DNA from 3 places in the Herminiimonas sp. NPDC097707 genome. Region 1 is predicted to be linked to each of the others. Evidence: riboswitches for the same ligand, from Rfam matches in the RefSeq annotation. Region 1 holds a riboswitch; each other region holds the start of a gene.
The links. Region 1 has a riboswitch for thiamine pyrophosphate ahead of thiC (phosphomethylpyrimidine synthase ThiC). Riboswitches for the same ligand answer to the same signal wherever they lie in the genome.

Region 1 (4,224 bases):
CGCTATGTGTTGAGTGCAAGCATAGCGATATTCCTTTTTTCATTTTCACTTAAGAAGAAGACCTGTCATGAGACGTAATCGCAAAGCAAAAATCGTTGCTACCCTGGGCCCAGCAAGTGGCGATCTGGAAACCATCACCGCGCTGTACGAAGCCGGTGTGGATATGTTTCGTTTCAACTTCAGCCACGGTTCGCACGAAGATCACCGCGCACGTCACGAAATCGTTCGTGGCCTGGAAAAGAAATACGGCGCGCCTATCTCTATCCTGGCTGACTTGCAAGGACCGAAAATTCGTCTTGGTACATTCGCAGGCGACTCCGCTGTTCTGAAAGTCGGCGAGCAGTTCGTACTCGATCGTGACGAAACACCTGGCGATGCAACACGCGTGTATTTGCCACATCCAGAATTGTTTGCTGCTGTTGCTGCAGGTCAAAACCTGTTGCTCGACGACGGTAAAATCCGTCTGAGCATCGTCAGCAACAAAGACAACCGTATCGTTACCACCGTTGCAGTCGGCGGCAAGATTTCGAACCGTAAAGGTGTCAACGTTCCTGACGCGATTCTGCCTATTCCTGCCATGACACCAAAAGATTTGGTTGATCTGGAATTCGCCTTGTCGTTGGGCGTGGACTGGGTTGCTCTGTCCTTTGTACAACAAGTTTCCGACATCACCGAAGCGCGCGCCATCATCGGTGACCGTGCCGGCATCATGTCGAAAATCGAAAAGCCAGCAGCAATGCTGGACATCGATGCAATCTGCAACGCATCTGATTCCGTCATGGTTGCTCGTGGTGATCTGGGTGTTGAATTGCCGGCAGAACAAGTGCCACGTGCGCAAAAAGAAATCCTGAAAGCATCGCGCAAGTACGGCAAGCCAGTCATCATCGCTACACAAATGCTGGAATCGATGACCGAATCGCCAGTACCTACCCGTGCTGAAACATCCGACGTTGCCAGCGCAGTGTACGAAGGCTCCGATGCAGTCATGTTGTCGGCTGAGTCGGCTAGTGGCAAGCATCCAGTCAAGGCTGTGGCCATGATGGATCGCATCATCAAGGAAGTGGAAGCCGATCCCGCCTATCTGAGTTTGATCGACGCGCAACAAGTACCGCCGTTGCCTACACCAGAAGATGCAATCTGCCATGCATTGCGTGAAGTAGTGAAAACGGTGAATGCAGTGGCAACCGTGACCTATACCAATTCCGGTCACACCAGCATGAGCGTCGCGCGTATGCGTCCAACCGCACCCATCCTGAGCATCACACCTAACGTCAATACGGCACGTCGTCTGGCATTGGTGTGGGGCATCCATTCGACAATCGGCAAGGATGTCGGTTCGGTTGACGAGATGGTAGCGGCAGCTGTTACGGCAGCAGTGCGTGAAGGTTTTGCCAAAACCGGCGAGCGCGTTACTGTGTCGGCTGGTTTGCCATTCGGTGAATCGGGTACGACCAATCTGTTGCACATCGCAACAGTTAAGTAATACGCGCAGTAAAAGCTGAGTTGTAAAACAGTTTCTGAAAGACGGTGTGTTTGCCGTTTTTCAGAACTGACATGTATGGTTTATTGAGTTGCATTGCAGTAAGCCATACATGTCAGATGTAAAAATCTGACATGGGTTAATTGACATAGTCGTTTTATGGCATAGACTACGAGTCGTAGTTTGATTGACCTGTTGTAGAAGTAAAAAGCTAGGGGTCCTAGGCAGATGCGTTCCGCATTTGCCGGGTGAGAAAAACCCTTGAACCTGATCTGGATAATGCCAGCGAAGGGAAGCTACCGAGAACGTGTATCGCATCCGGCATTCGAATTGTATTTATCGATGTCCAAGCTGAAACGGTACACGTTCTCGAAACCTCCTTAGCTGGCTCCAAGCCAATTTGAAGTTAGCCAAGGAGCCAAAATGAATGCCAATCCGAAATTCCTGTCCGCTACCGCCACGGTAGATGAAGCAGCGATTCAACCATTACCAAATTCCATCAAAGTTTATATTCAAGGTTCGCGTCCTGATATTCGCGTGCCTATGCGTAGGATCACGCAATCAGATACAGCAGCATCGTTCGGCTTTGAAAAAAATCCGGCGATCTATGTCTACGATACGTCCGGTCCTTACACCGATCCGGAAGCCAAGATCGATATTCGTTCCGGTCTCGATACACCGCGCCTGCCGTGGATACTGGAGCGCAAGGACACCGAAGAACTGGCCGGTCCGACATCGGCATACGGTATAGAACGCCTGAACGATCCCAAGCTCGCTGAGTTGCGTTTCAACCTGCATCGCAAACCACGCCGCGCACTTGCTGGCAAGAACGTGTCGCAGATGCATTACGCGCGTCAGGGCATCATCACGCCGGAAATGGAATTCGTTGCAATCCGTGAAAACATGAATCGTCGCGCCTATCTGGAAGAACTGAAACATTCCGGACCGAAAGGCGAAAAACTCGCCGAATTGATGGGTCGCCAACATCCGGGCCAATCGTTCGGTGCTGCGATTCCGCAAGAAATCACTGCGGAATTCGTGCGTAGTGAAATCGCTCGTGGCCGCGCGATCATCCCTGCCAACATCAATCATCCGGAAATCGAGCCGATGATCATCGGCCGAAACTTCCTGGTCAAGATCAACGCCAACATCGGCAACTCTGCAGTCACTTCTTCTATCGGTGAAGAAGTAGAAAAAATGACGTGGGCGATACGTTGGGGTGGCGACAACGTGATGGATTTGTCGACCGGCAAACACATACACGAAACGCGCGAATGGATCATCCGCAATTCGCCGGTGCCTATCGGCACCGTGCCGATTTATCAGGCGCTGGAAAAGGTTAACGGCAAGGCTGAAGACCTGACATGGGAAATCTTTCGTGACACCTTGATCGAGCAGGCCGAGCAGGGCGTCGATTACTTCACTATCCACGCCGGTGTGTTGTTGCGCTACGTGCCAATGACGGCCAAGCGCCTGACCGGCATCGTCTCGCGCGGCGGTTCTATCATGGCGAAATGGTGCCTCGCGCATCATAAGGAATCCTTCTTGTACGAACACTTCGAAGACATCTGCGGAATCATGAAAGCCTATGACGTGTCGTTCAGTCTCGGCGACGGTTTGCGTCCAGGTTCGATTTACGACGCCAACGATGAAGCGCAACTCGGCGAATTGAAAACGCTGGGTGAGCTGACGCAGATCGCTTGGAAACATGACGTGCAAGTGATGATCGAAGGCCCAGGTCATGTGCCTATGCATCTGATCAAGGAAAACATGGACCTGCAACTGGAACAGTGCCATGAAGCGCCGTTCTATACGCTAGGACCATTGACGACTGACATCGCGCCTGGCTATGACCACATCACGTCCGGCATAGGTGCTGCGCAAATCGGTTGGTACGGTACTGCGATGCTTTGCTATGTGACACCGAAGGAACATCTCGGCTTGCCGAACAAGGTCGACGTCAAGGACGGCATCATCACGTACAAGATTGCCGCACATGCTGCCGATCTGGCAAAAGGTCATATCGGTGCGCAGATACGCGACAACGCATTGTCGAAAGCGCGTTTCGAATTCCGTTGGGACGATCAATTCAACATCGGCCTCGATCCTGACAAGGCGCGTGAATTCCATGATGAAACCTTGCCGAAAGACTCCGCCAAGGTTGCGCATTTTTGTTCGATGTGCGGCCCGCATTTTTGTTCGATGAAAATTACGCAGGAAGTACGCGAGTACGCAGCTAAGCAAGGCATCACGGAAATTCAGGCTTTGAAGCAAGGTATGGAAGTGAAGGCGATCGAGTTCGTGAAAAGCGGTTCTGAAATTTATCAAAAACAGTAACGATGAAAATCGAACTGAATGGATCGCCGCATCAAATCGAAGCGCATAAAAACGTGGAAGAGTTGATTGCCGACTTGTCGCTATCCGGCGAGGCAGTCGCCGTTGCAATCAATCGCGAAATCGTGCCGCGTCATCAGTGGCAGCAACGACAGTTACAGCTTGCCGATTGCGTCGATGTCGTGCGCGCTATTGGCGGCGGCTGATCATTGAGTACGCACAAGGCAAGCACACGTTGCCTTGTGTATTTTATCTATTGCATATCACCGAAACAGGACCGCCCATGACCACATCAACATTCACTGACGCACCCTTCGTCATCGCTGGCACCACCTATCGCTCACGCCTGCTGGTCGGCAGCGGCAAATACAAAGATCTGACGCAAACGCGTGAGGCCAGTCTGGCCAGCG
Region 2 (4,224 bases), on a different contig from region 1:
GATTGAAAACGGCTTTGTCGATGCCGGCGTCACCGGTTCCGGCAAAGTGGCGCAAGCATGGGTCGCCAAAGGCGGCCGCATACTTGCAGAAACCAAACCGATTCCAATCAAGCAATTCCTTGCATCCAAAAAACTCAGCGAGTCCGACAGAGAAAAACTCAAAGCCTTGTTACTGGCCTTGTCGGAAAACGATGCCGGCAGAAATGCACTTTCCAAAATCAGCATGACAGGTTTTGTTCCCTGGAATGGCCAAGTAATGGCGGAAGCAACGGCCCGTCTCGGCCTGTAAAAACAACGAGCGCGCTTATCAAGCGCTGCTCATCCAACGCATTGCTTGCTGCAATGCGTTTTTTTCGTCCCAAGCTTTGATCCAGGCAATACCCCATTCCCCGGGTATTCGTTCATTCAAAAATTTCTCAACATCCTCAATCAAGAAAGCGTATGAAATTCCCTTCACTTCTAGCACTGACTCTACTGGCAACCAGTATCAATTCTGTTTCGGCACAAGATCTTGTTCTCGCGATTAACGAAGGCGTCACTTATCAGGACGGTGGCCCGGCCAGCGAACGTTACAAACCACTGTTGCAATTACTTTCAAAAGAACTCAAGCAAAATGTAAAACTGCAAAGCATAGACAGCGCAGGTTTTGCAAAAGGTCTGGCGGAAAACAAATTTGATATCGCCTTCATACACGCAGCACATATTGGTTTGCGTGCAGTCAAAAAGAATGGCTACGAAGGACTCGCAACCGCCAAAGGATTTACCGGCTATCGCGCGCACGTCCTAGTATCCAATGCATCCCCACTGAAATCGATGCAGGATCTGCGTGGTAAAAAAATCGGTGTGCCGTCGATAGATTCGATTACCACTGTCATGTTCACTGCCAATCTGCGTGAACTGAATTTCCAGCAACCGGAAAAGTCCTATACTGCCACCCGCTATCAGGACGCTGTGCCATTCATGATCGATAACGGTTTTGTTGACGCCGGTGTCACTGGCTCTATTGGCGTCGCCCGCGATTGGGTTGCCAAAGGTGGTCGCATACTCGCAGAAACCAAACCGATTCCGGTTAAGCAGTTCCTCGCATCGAAAAAACTCAGCGATTCCGATAGAGAAAAAATCAAGGCTTTGTTATTGACCTTGTCGGACAACGAAAATGGCAAAAATGCCTTGGCTGCAATCGGCATGACCGGCTTTGTAGCGTGGAACCCCTTGACGATGAATGAAGCCAGCATACGACTTGGTCTGTAAAAGACAGAGAATATTGAAGCTGGCGGCACAGCGGGAGCAACTGAGGTTGCTCCCGCTTTTTATGGTTTCGTAGATTTTTCAATCTCGGAATCTGCACGTGACTTTTCATGCGCGCCCGGATATACTGTGTTTTCATACAGTAATTTGTATTTTCGTCGGGCTGCTCCCCCTCCGGTTTTTACCGTGCAGCCCGACTCTTTCTTCCTGCGCTTCTTTCTGCACTTCCCCCTCTTCCCGTCCCAATGTCTGGCGCTAGATGCGAGCCAAATCCGCGTATGGGCTTGCCTATAACTAATTTTTGGCTCAAAGTAGCGCCCAGTTAACACTCTCGGCTCGGGGTCCTGCGCGGAAAAACATGCGCGGGTGAGAAATACCCGTTGAACCTGATTGAGGTAATCCTCGCGCAGGAAAGCATGCAATCCATCGCCATTCATAGGCATGACATCTGCTGACCTGCCATTCATCTTGAAAGACAATGATGGCTTTGCCAGACACCACACCCGCAGCAATCGCTGCCGCTTCCAATCCTGCATTTGTACCGATTCCGTCGGCAGACAGAGTATTCTCGTTCCGCGATCACATGGCCTTGTGGTTCAGCCTGGGCGTCGGCCTGCTGGTGATGCAGATAGGCGCGTTTCTCGGCACCGCCCTCGGCACGCAAACTGCCCTGTTCGCCATCCTCGTCGGCTCCTCCGTTGGCGCCGCCTTGCTGGCGTGGGTGGCTTATATCGGTTTTGAACGCGGACTATCGAGCCCCGTCCTGATGTGTCAAACGCTGGGCACGTCCTTCGCCAAGCTGCCGGTCATCATGAACGTGATCCAGTTGATAGGCTGGAGCGCATTCGAACTGGTTGTCATGCGCGATGGCACCAGCGCGCTCATCAAAAACATTACCGGCATCGACGCTGCGTGGGTGACATATCTGACGGCATTGTTCTGGGGACTATTGCTGGTCGCTCTGGCAACCGGCTCCATGATAGGGCTGGTGCGAAAATTCGTCGGGCGCTTCGGACTGCCGCTCGTCATCCTGTCGCTCATCTGGCTGACCTGGCAATTCTTCATGAAAGCGCAGGCGCAAGGACTGGATGCAATCTGGAACAGGGCGGGAGACGGTTCGATGAGTACACTGGCCGGCATCGATCTGGTGATGGCCATGCCGGTTTCATGGCTGCCGCTGGTGGCGGATTTCGCACGTTACGGCAAGGCTGGCACCAGCACTTTCCGCGGCACCTGGCTGGGTTTTGCGATTGCCAATATATGGTGTCATGCACTGGGTGTGCTAATCGTCAGCACCACGACTCCCGGCGCCGATCTGATGGCGACCCTGCTTCTAGCGCAAGGCGGCTTGATTGCGCTCGGTTTGATCCTGATCGATGAAATGGACAATGCGTATGGCGACGTCTATTCCGGTTCCGTCGCACTCAACTTCCTGCATGGAAAATTCAGCGTGCGCTTCTGGGGCATTGGACTGGCCTTGCTTGCCACCGCATGCGCACTGATTTTGCCCATGCACGGACTGGAACCGTTTTTACTATTGCTGAGTTCGGTTTTCGTGCCCTTGTTCGGCGTCGTGATTTCGCAATTGGCGATGCAGGGGCGTGCCAGCGACAAGGCGATCAACACGATCCCGGTTGTCATCTGGCTGATCGGCATAGCCGTGTTCCACATCTGCCCTGTTTTCTGGCCACAGGTCGGTTCAGCCTTGCCTAGTCTGGCAGTGACCTTGATGCTGGGAACGATTTATCGCATGGCGCGACGTCCGGCATTGCAGTCGATCTAATGGAGAAAAAAGAATGAAGGATGTCCTCCTTCATTCAGATTATTGCTGTGCGGTTTGTGCCTTGCTCCAGCCACCGCCCAATGCCTTGAAGACATCGGTAGTGCCGGTCAGGCGCAGCAGTTTCAATTGCGTCAATTTATCGTCGGCTGCGAATAGCGTGCGTTGCGCATCGAGCAGACTGTTCAGATCATCCGCGCCTTCGCGATAACGCAACTCGGACAAGCCAAGCGCACGCTGCGCTTCTTTTTTGATTGCTATCTGCGCCTGCTCCTGCTCACGATTGCGCGTTGCATTGCCGAGCGCATCGTCCACTTCCTTCAATGCGGTATACACGGTACGGCGATAACTTTCCGCCAGTTGACGTCGCATGGATTCATTAGTTTCCACGCGCAAGCGCAAACTGTTGCCGTCGAATAGCGTTTGCACTATCGAAGCTGCAATACCGATGCTGTAGGCAGGATTGCCCAGAGACAGCAAGGCAGCGCTGGCGTTACCCGCACTTCCCGTCAATGAAATTGTCGGCAGCAATGCTGCACGCGCAGCCGCAACATTGGCAGAACCTGCCAGTAGTTGCGCCTCCACACTGGCGACATCGGGACGGCGCGTAATCAATGTTGACGGCAAACCCGGGCTGACCTCCGGTATCGCAAGCGTATCCAGACTTTGTGCTGCAACCTGCAAGGCCTGCGGCTGACGCCCCAGCAAAATCGCCAGCGCACTGACCGTTTGCCGCTCCTGTACCTGCAGAGGCAAGATGGTCGCGCGCTGTGCCAGCACCGTGCTGCGCTGACGGCTGACATCCAGTGCCGACGCCGCACCAAAACGATAGCGCGCTTCGACTATGGAAAAAAGTTTTTCTGCAATCGCCAGATTGTCCTGCGCCACCTGCAATTGCATGCGCAAGGCCAGCGTCTGGAAGTAGGCATTGGCGACACCGGTCGTCAAGGTAAGGCGTACCGTTTCCAGATCGTAGCGACTGGCATTCAGCGATGCATTCGCACTGCGCGTGGTGGCTGCCACGCGTCCCCACACATCGACTTCATAATTGACGCTCAGCACAACGCCGGTTGATTCGCTTCTGGCCCAGCCGCTGCCCGTCGGGCCCGGTTTGACCTGGCCGGTATCCGTTCCAGCGCTCACGGTCAGCAAGGGAAACAGCGATGCGCCAGCACTGCGTGCGGTAATTTCAGCCT
Region 3 (4,224 bases), on a different contig from region 1:
CATTGAAGATGTGAAGCGCGAAAACTGGGCAACTGGCGGCAAGCTGTGGTCCGACGTCTGATTGAAATAGTTGTATGTGCCAGCCGCAGTCATCGGCCGGCACGCATGAGCGCGCCGGTACCTTCGGCGCGCCACCAATAAATCATGCATATCACTGATACGCTCGTTATCGACGACAGCGAAATCGATCTTATCGCCATCCGCGCGCAAGGCCCGGGTGGGCAAAATGTGAACAAGGTGGCGACGGCGATTCATTTGCGTTTCGACATTGCAGCCTCATCATTACCGGATCATCTGAAGGAGCGCTTGCTGCTGCTCAACGATCAACGCATCAGCAAGGACGGCGTGATCGTGATCAAGGCGCAGCAGGGTCGCAGTCAGGAACAAAGCCGCGAAGAAGCCTTGCGCCGATTGCAGGAATTGATCGTCGGCGTGACCGTCGTGCCCAAAGCGCGGCGCGCCACCAAACCGACCTACGGTTCGCAACGCAAGCGTCTGGACGGCAAGAATGCGCGCGGACAAACCAAGGCCATGCGTGGCAAGGTTTCCATCTGAGTCGCGTTTGCACGCACAAAAGCAGCATTTCCCTATGTGATGTAAGGTACAGATAAGGCTGTGCTTTCCAGCGATACTTGCATCTTCAATGTGAGGGGTCGACATCGACAAGCGATATGAACAAGGCTTTTGTAAAAGAAACAGGCGACAACGAAGCTTTGTCCTTGTTGCCGGAAATGCCATCGGGTGTACGCAATTACATCACGCTGGCAGGTTACCGGCATTTGCAAAGTGAGTTGCAGCGCTTGATGAATGCGGCGCAGTCTGCTGCCGTGCGCGAAGAAAATTCCGATAACGCTGCCTTCTCGGAGATGTCGCCGGAACGGACTGTGCGTGAAATCGAACAAAATATTCATTATCTGCAAGCACGTCTGGAAATGGCGGAGATTGTCGATCCCGGCGTGCATGCCGGCGAAGAGCAAATCTTTTTCGGCGCCAACGTTACCTATCAACATGCAAGTGGCGAACAGCAAAGCGTGACCATCGTCGGCCTGGATGAGCTTGATCCGGACAATGGCAGGATCAGCTGGCTGTCGCCTGTGGCGCAAAGCCTGCTGGGCGCTTACGCAGGCGATGAGGTGACACTGGAGAGTCCTGCCGGGAAAGAGATTTTAAAAATATTGGCTGTGCACTATCTAGCGCCCAATATTGAAGCGGATATGGCTACAGCAAGTCCTGACGACAAGAAAACGGAGTAATGCTGTTGATATGAGATGCAGCTCGGTCTGCAAATAGATCCGTCACCAAGGAGTGCAACATGACGCACGATCATTCTTCAAAAACCGAAAAAAAACCGCCCGCCGAGGCGCAAAAGCTTACCCGCGAATCGCATGAAGAACACTTGCTGGACAAGGCTCTGGCACAGACCTTTCCCGCCAGCGATCCGGTGGCTGAAATGCCGACTGAAACCGTGTGTTCCGAGGAAGCACAAGCCAAGGAAACTTTGCTGGATATCGGTATTGAAATGACCTTTCCCGCCAGCGATCCGGTTTCCGTGTCATCGGGCATCACGCGTATCGAGCATGCACCCGATTCGGCGAATGCTCATCTCGATCATCAAAACAGCAATGAAATCGAAGACGCCGACAAGGCGGCAAAAAAGCCCCGCAAATAAAGAGCGGCAATCAGTGGAATATCAGGGCAGCAACAGTGTTACGGATGACGCTGCGCTGTTCCATCGTCTTGTTGCAAGCATAGGGCATGGCATTTGTCATTTGACTCCGGCATTCATTGACCCCGGTTAAGATCGGTGAAATATACTGCAACTTTCAGTAAAAATGCCGTTTCGCGCGTTACTTCTTTCATGTTACTATGCGACCGCACGCTAGGGGTCCTGAAGGCAACAGTCTTCGGGTGAGATAAAACCCTCCGTACCTGACCTGGATAATGCCAGCGTAGGGAAGCGCACAAAGTCCACGCAATTTCTTTGTCCATTCCTTCGCGCGCATTCGTTTTTAACGCGATTGATTGAGCAAAACATGTCTGTATTTCACTCCCGTCGTTCCCTTATTGCCTTGTCTGTTGCGCAAGCTTTTGCATTTGCACCCGCAGCAATGGCTGAGACTTCCGAAAATGTGCTGCCCGAAGTGGTAGTGGTGTCCGATTCAGAATCGGATGGGATTGCGCGTAATGCGAGCGTAGGCGGTTTCTCGGATGCGCCTTTGCGCGAAACGCCAGCATCCATCAGCGTCATCACGCATGAGCAGATGCAGGAACGCAGCATCCGTACCGCGACCGATGCGGTGAAGTACGATGCCAGCGTACAGAATTCCTATAACGCAGTTGGCCTCTCCGACTGGTTTGCGATACGCGGCTTTACGCTGGATATGGGGTCGAACTATCGCAAAGATGGCATGGTGATTCTTGCCCACTCGGCGATTCCTATGGAAAACAAGGAGCGCCTCGAAATTCTGAAAGGCCTCGCAGGCCTGCAGGCAGGCACGGCTTCATCCGGCGGCATTCTCAATTATGTAATCAAGAGGCCGACCAATGAACCCTTGCGTTCAGCGACCTTTGAAGTGCGCGAGCGCGGCACGATTTACAGTGCAATTGATCTGGGCGGCCGTTCCGAGGACAAACGTTTCGGTTACCGCATCAATGCAGCGGCCGAAGATATCAAATCCTATGTAAAGGGCTCGAACGGCGACCGACGGTTCGTTTCCGGTGCCTTCGACTGGCGCATCAGCCCGCGTGCCTTGTTGCAGGTGGATATGGATTATCAGCACAAGTCGCAGTTGACGGTGCCCGGTTTTCAGTTACTTGGTCCTGAGCAGCGTATTCCTACCGGCGTGAGCGGCAAGACCATGCTGAATAATCAGCCCTGGAGCCGCCCGGTTACCGACGACACCAACAACTTGGGCGTGAAGTTTGAGTATGAACTCAGCGACAACTGGCACATCACCCTGCAGGCCAACAAATTCGAATTGCGTCGTGATGATGCGGTGGCATTGGCTTCGGGATGTGGAAATGCAAACCAGGCTGTTATTGACCCCTTATATGTTCCGCCTACTGGTTGTGGCAACCCATTTGTCGGATACAACGCAAATGGTGACTTTGCCATGTACGATTTGCGTCGTGACAATGACAAGCGTTCTGTAATGACCACTCATGCCATGCTGCAGGGTACGTTCACAACTGGCTCAATCAAACATGCACTGACTACGGGCGTTTCGACATTGAATCGTCGCGATAATTTTGCTGACTATCTGTTTGATTTTGTCGGTTACGGCAATATCTATGGCTCTGTTCCTTATTCACATCAGCTTGGCCCGACCATGCCAGTGGGCCTGCGCCGCAAGGATGATGAGCGCTCGATTTTCGTACAGGATATTCTGAGCTTGAATGATGAGTTCAAGTTGCATGCAGGTGTGCGTTACACAAAACTGAAGCGCGTACAGTTTGCTGCCGATGGTACGAACATCAGAAATACCGACCAAGGTTTTGTGCTGCCGAATATCGCCTTGGTCTACAGTCCGCAAGCCAATCTCTCTGTGTATGCATCCTATTCGCAAGGGCTGGAGCCGGGTGGTGAAATTCCATCCGGCAATACCAATGCCGAATCAGTGCTCGATCCTAACAAGTCCCGGCAAATGGAAGTCGGTGTCAAGGCTGATATTACGCAGAATGTCAGCGTGTCTGCAGCGCTGTTCCAGATCAAGCGCAACAACGAATACCTGAATCCGGCTTCCGTTTATGTTGTAGCAGGCAAGCAAGTGCATCGCGGTCTGGAATTGGCAGCGCAGGGACGTGCAACACGCGACCTGACGATAGGTGCAAGCTTTACTGCGTTGCAGGCAGACATGGAAGGAACCGGCGATGCGAATGTCGAAGGCAAGCGTGTCGGCAATGTTCCCAGGTTCAAGTCAGCCGTGTACGCCGACTATGCATTGCCGCAAATGCCCGCGGTCAGATTGAACGCGACGTGGATTTATTCCACCAGCAAGGTGTTCGCGCCGAATAGCGAAATTGCTGCACTGAATAAAAGGGTGGACGGTTATCACGTGCTCAATGTCGGTGCGCGCTACGCGACCAAGATCAGCGGCAAGACAAGCACCTTCCGCCTTGGTATCGATAACGTCTTTGACAAATTTTACTGGGGCGATGCGGCGAATGCCTTTGGCGGTTACCTGATTCCGGGCGCGCCGCGCGTGTTCAGGTTGTCGGCTCAGG

Region 2: linked by a shared signal. The riboswitch ahead of ACIQW9_RS01645 (purine-cytosine permease family protein) and the one ahead of thiC (phosphomethylpyrimidine synthase ThiC) in region 1 are both predicted to bind thiamine pyrophosphate.
Region 3: linked by a shared signal. The riboswitch ahead of ACIQW9_RS12560 (TonB-dependent siderophore receptor) and the one ahead of thiC (phosphomethylpyrimidine synthase ThiC) in region 1 are both predicted to bind thiamine pyrophosphate.

What each region holds. Positions count from the first base shown of each region.
Region 1 covers NZ_JBIWCI010000002.1:144,146-148,369, reverse strand. Annotated here, with positions in the region: gene pyk (pyruvate kinase) at 68-1,483, shown strand; TPP riboswitch at 1,684-1,791, shown strand; gene thiC (phosphomethylpyrimidine synthase ThiC) at 1,904-3,817, shown strand; gene thiS (sulfur carrier protein ThiS) at 3,820-4,020, shown strand; gene ACIQW9_RS14120 (thiazole synthase) at 4,098-4,224, shown strand, end outside.
Region 2 covers NZ_JBIWCI010000001.1:349,407-353,630, reverse strand. Annotated here, with positions in the region: gene ACIQW9_RS01655 (phosphate/phosphite/phosphonate ABC transporter substrate-binding protein) at 1-289, shown strand, start outside; gene ACIQW9_RS01650 (phosphate/phosphite/phosphonate ABC transporter substrate-binding protein) at 442-1,251, shown strand; TPP riboswitch at 1,576-1,678, shown strand; gene ACIQW9_RS01645 (purine-cytosine permease family protein) at 1,730-3,031, shown strand; gene ACIQW9_RS01640 (efflux transporter outer membrane subunit) at 3,071-4,224, opposite strand, start outside.
Region 3 covers NZ_JBIWCI010000001.1:2,581,722-2,585,945, forward strand. Annotated here, with positions in the region: gene ACIQW9_RS12540 (4-oxalocrotonate tautomerase) at 1-61, shown strand, start outside; gene arfB (alternative ribosome rescue aminoacyl-tRNA hydrolase ArfB) at 145-555, shown strand; gene ACIQW9_RS12550 (GreA/GreB family elongation factor) at 672-1,253, shown strand; gene ACIQW9_RS12555 (hypothetical protein) at 1,313-1,669, shown strand; TPP riboswitch at 1,872-1,973, shown strand; gene ACIQW9_RS12560 (TonB-dependent siderophore receptor) at 2,034-4,224, shown strand, end outside.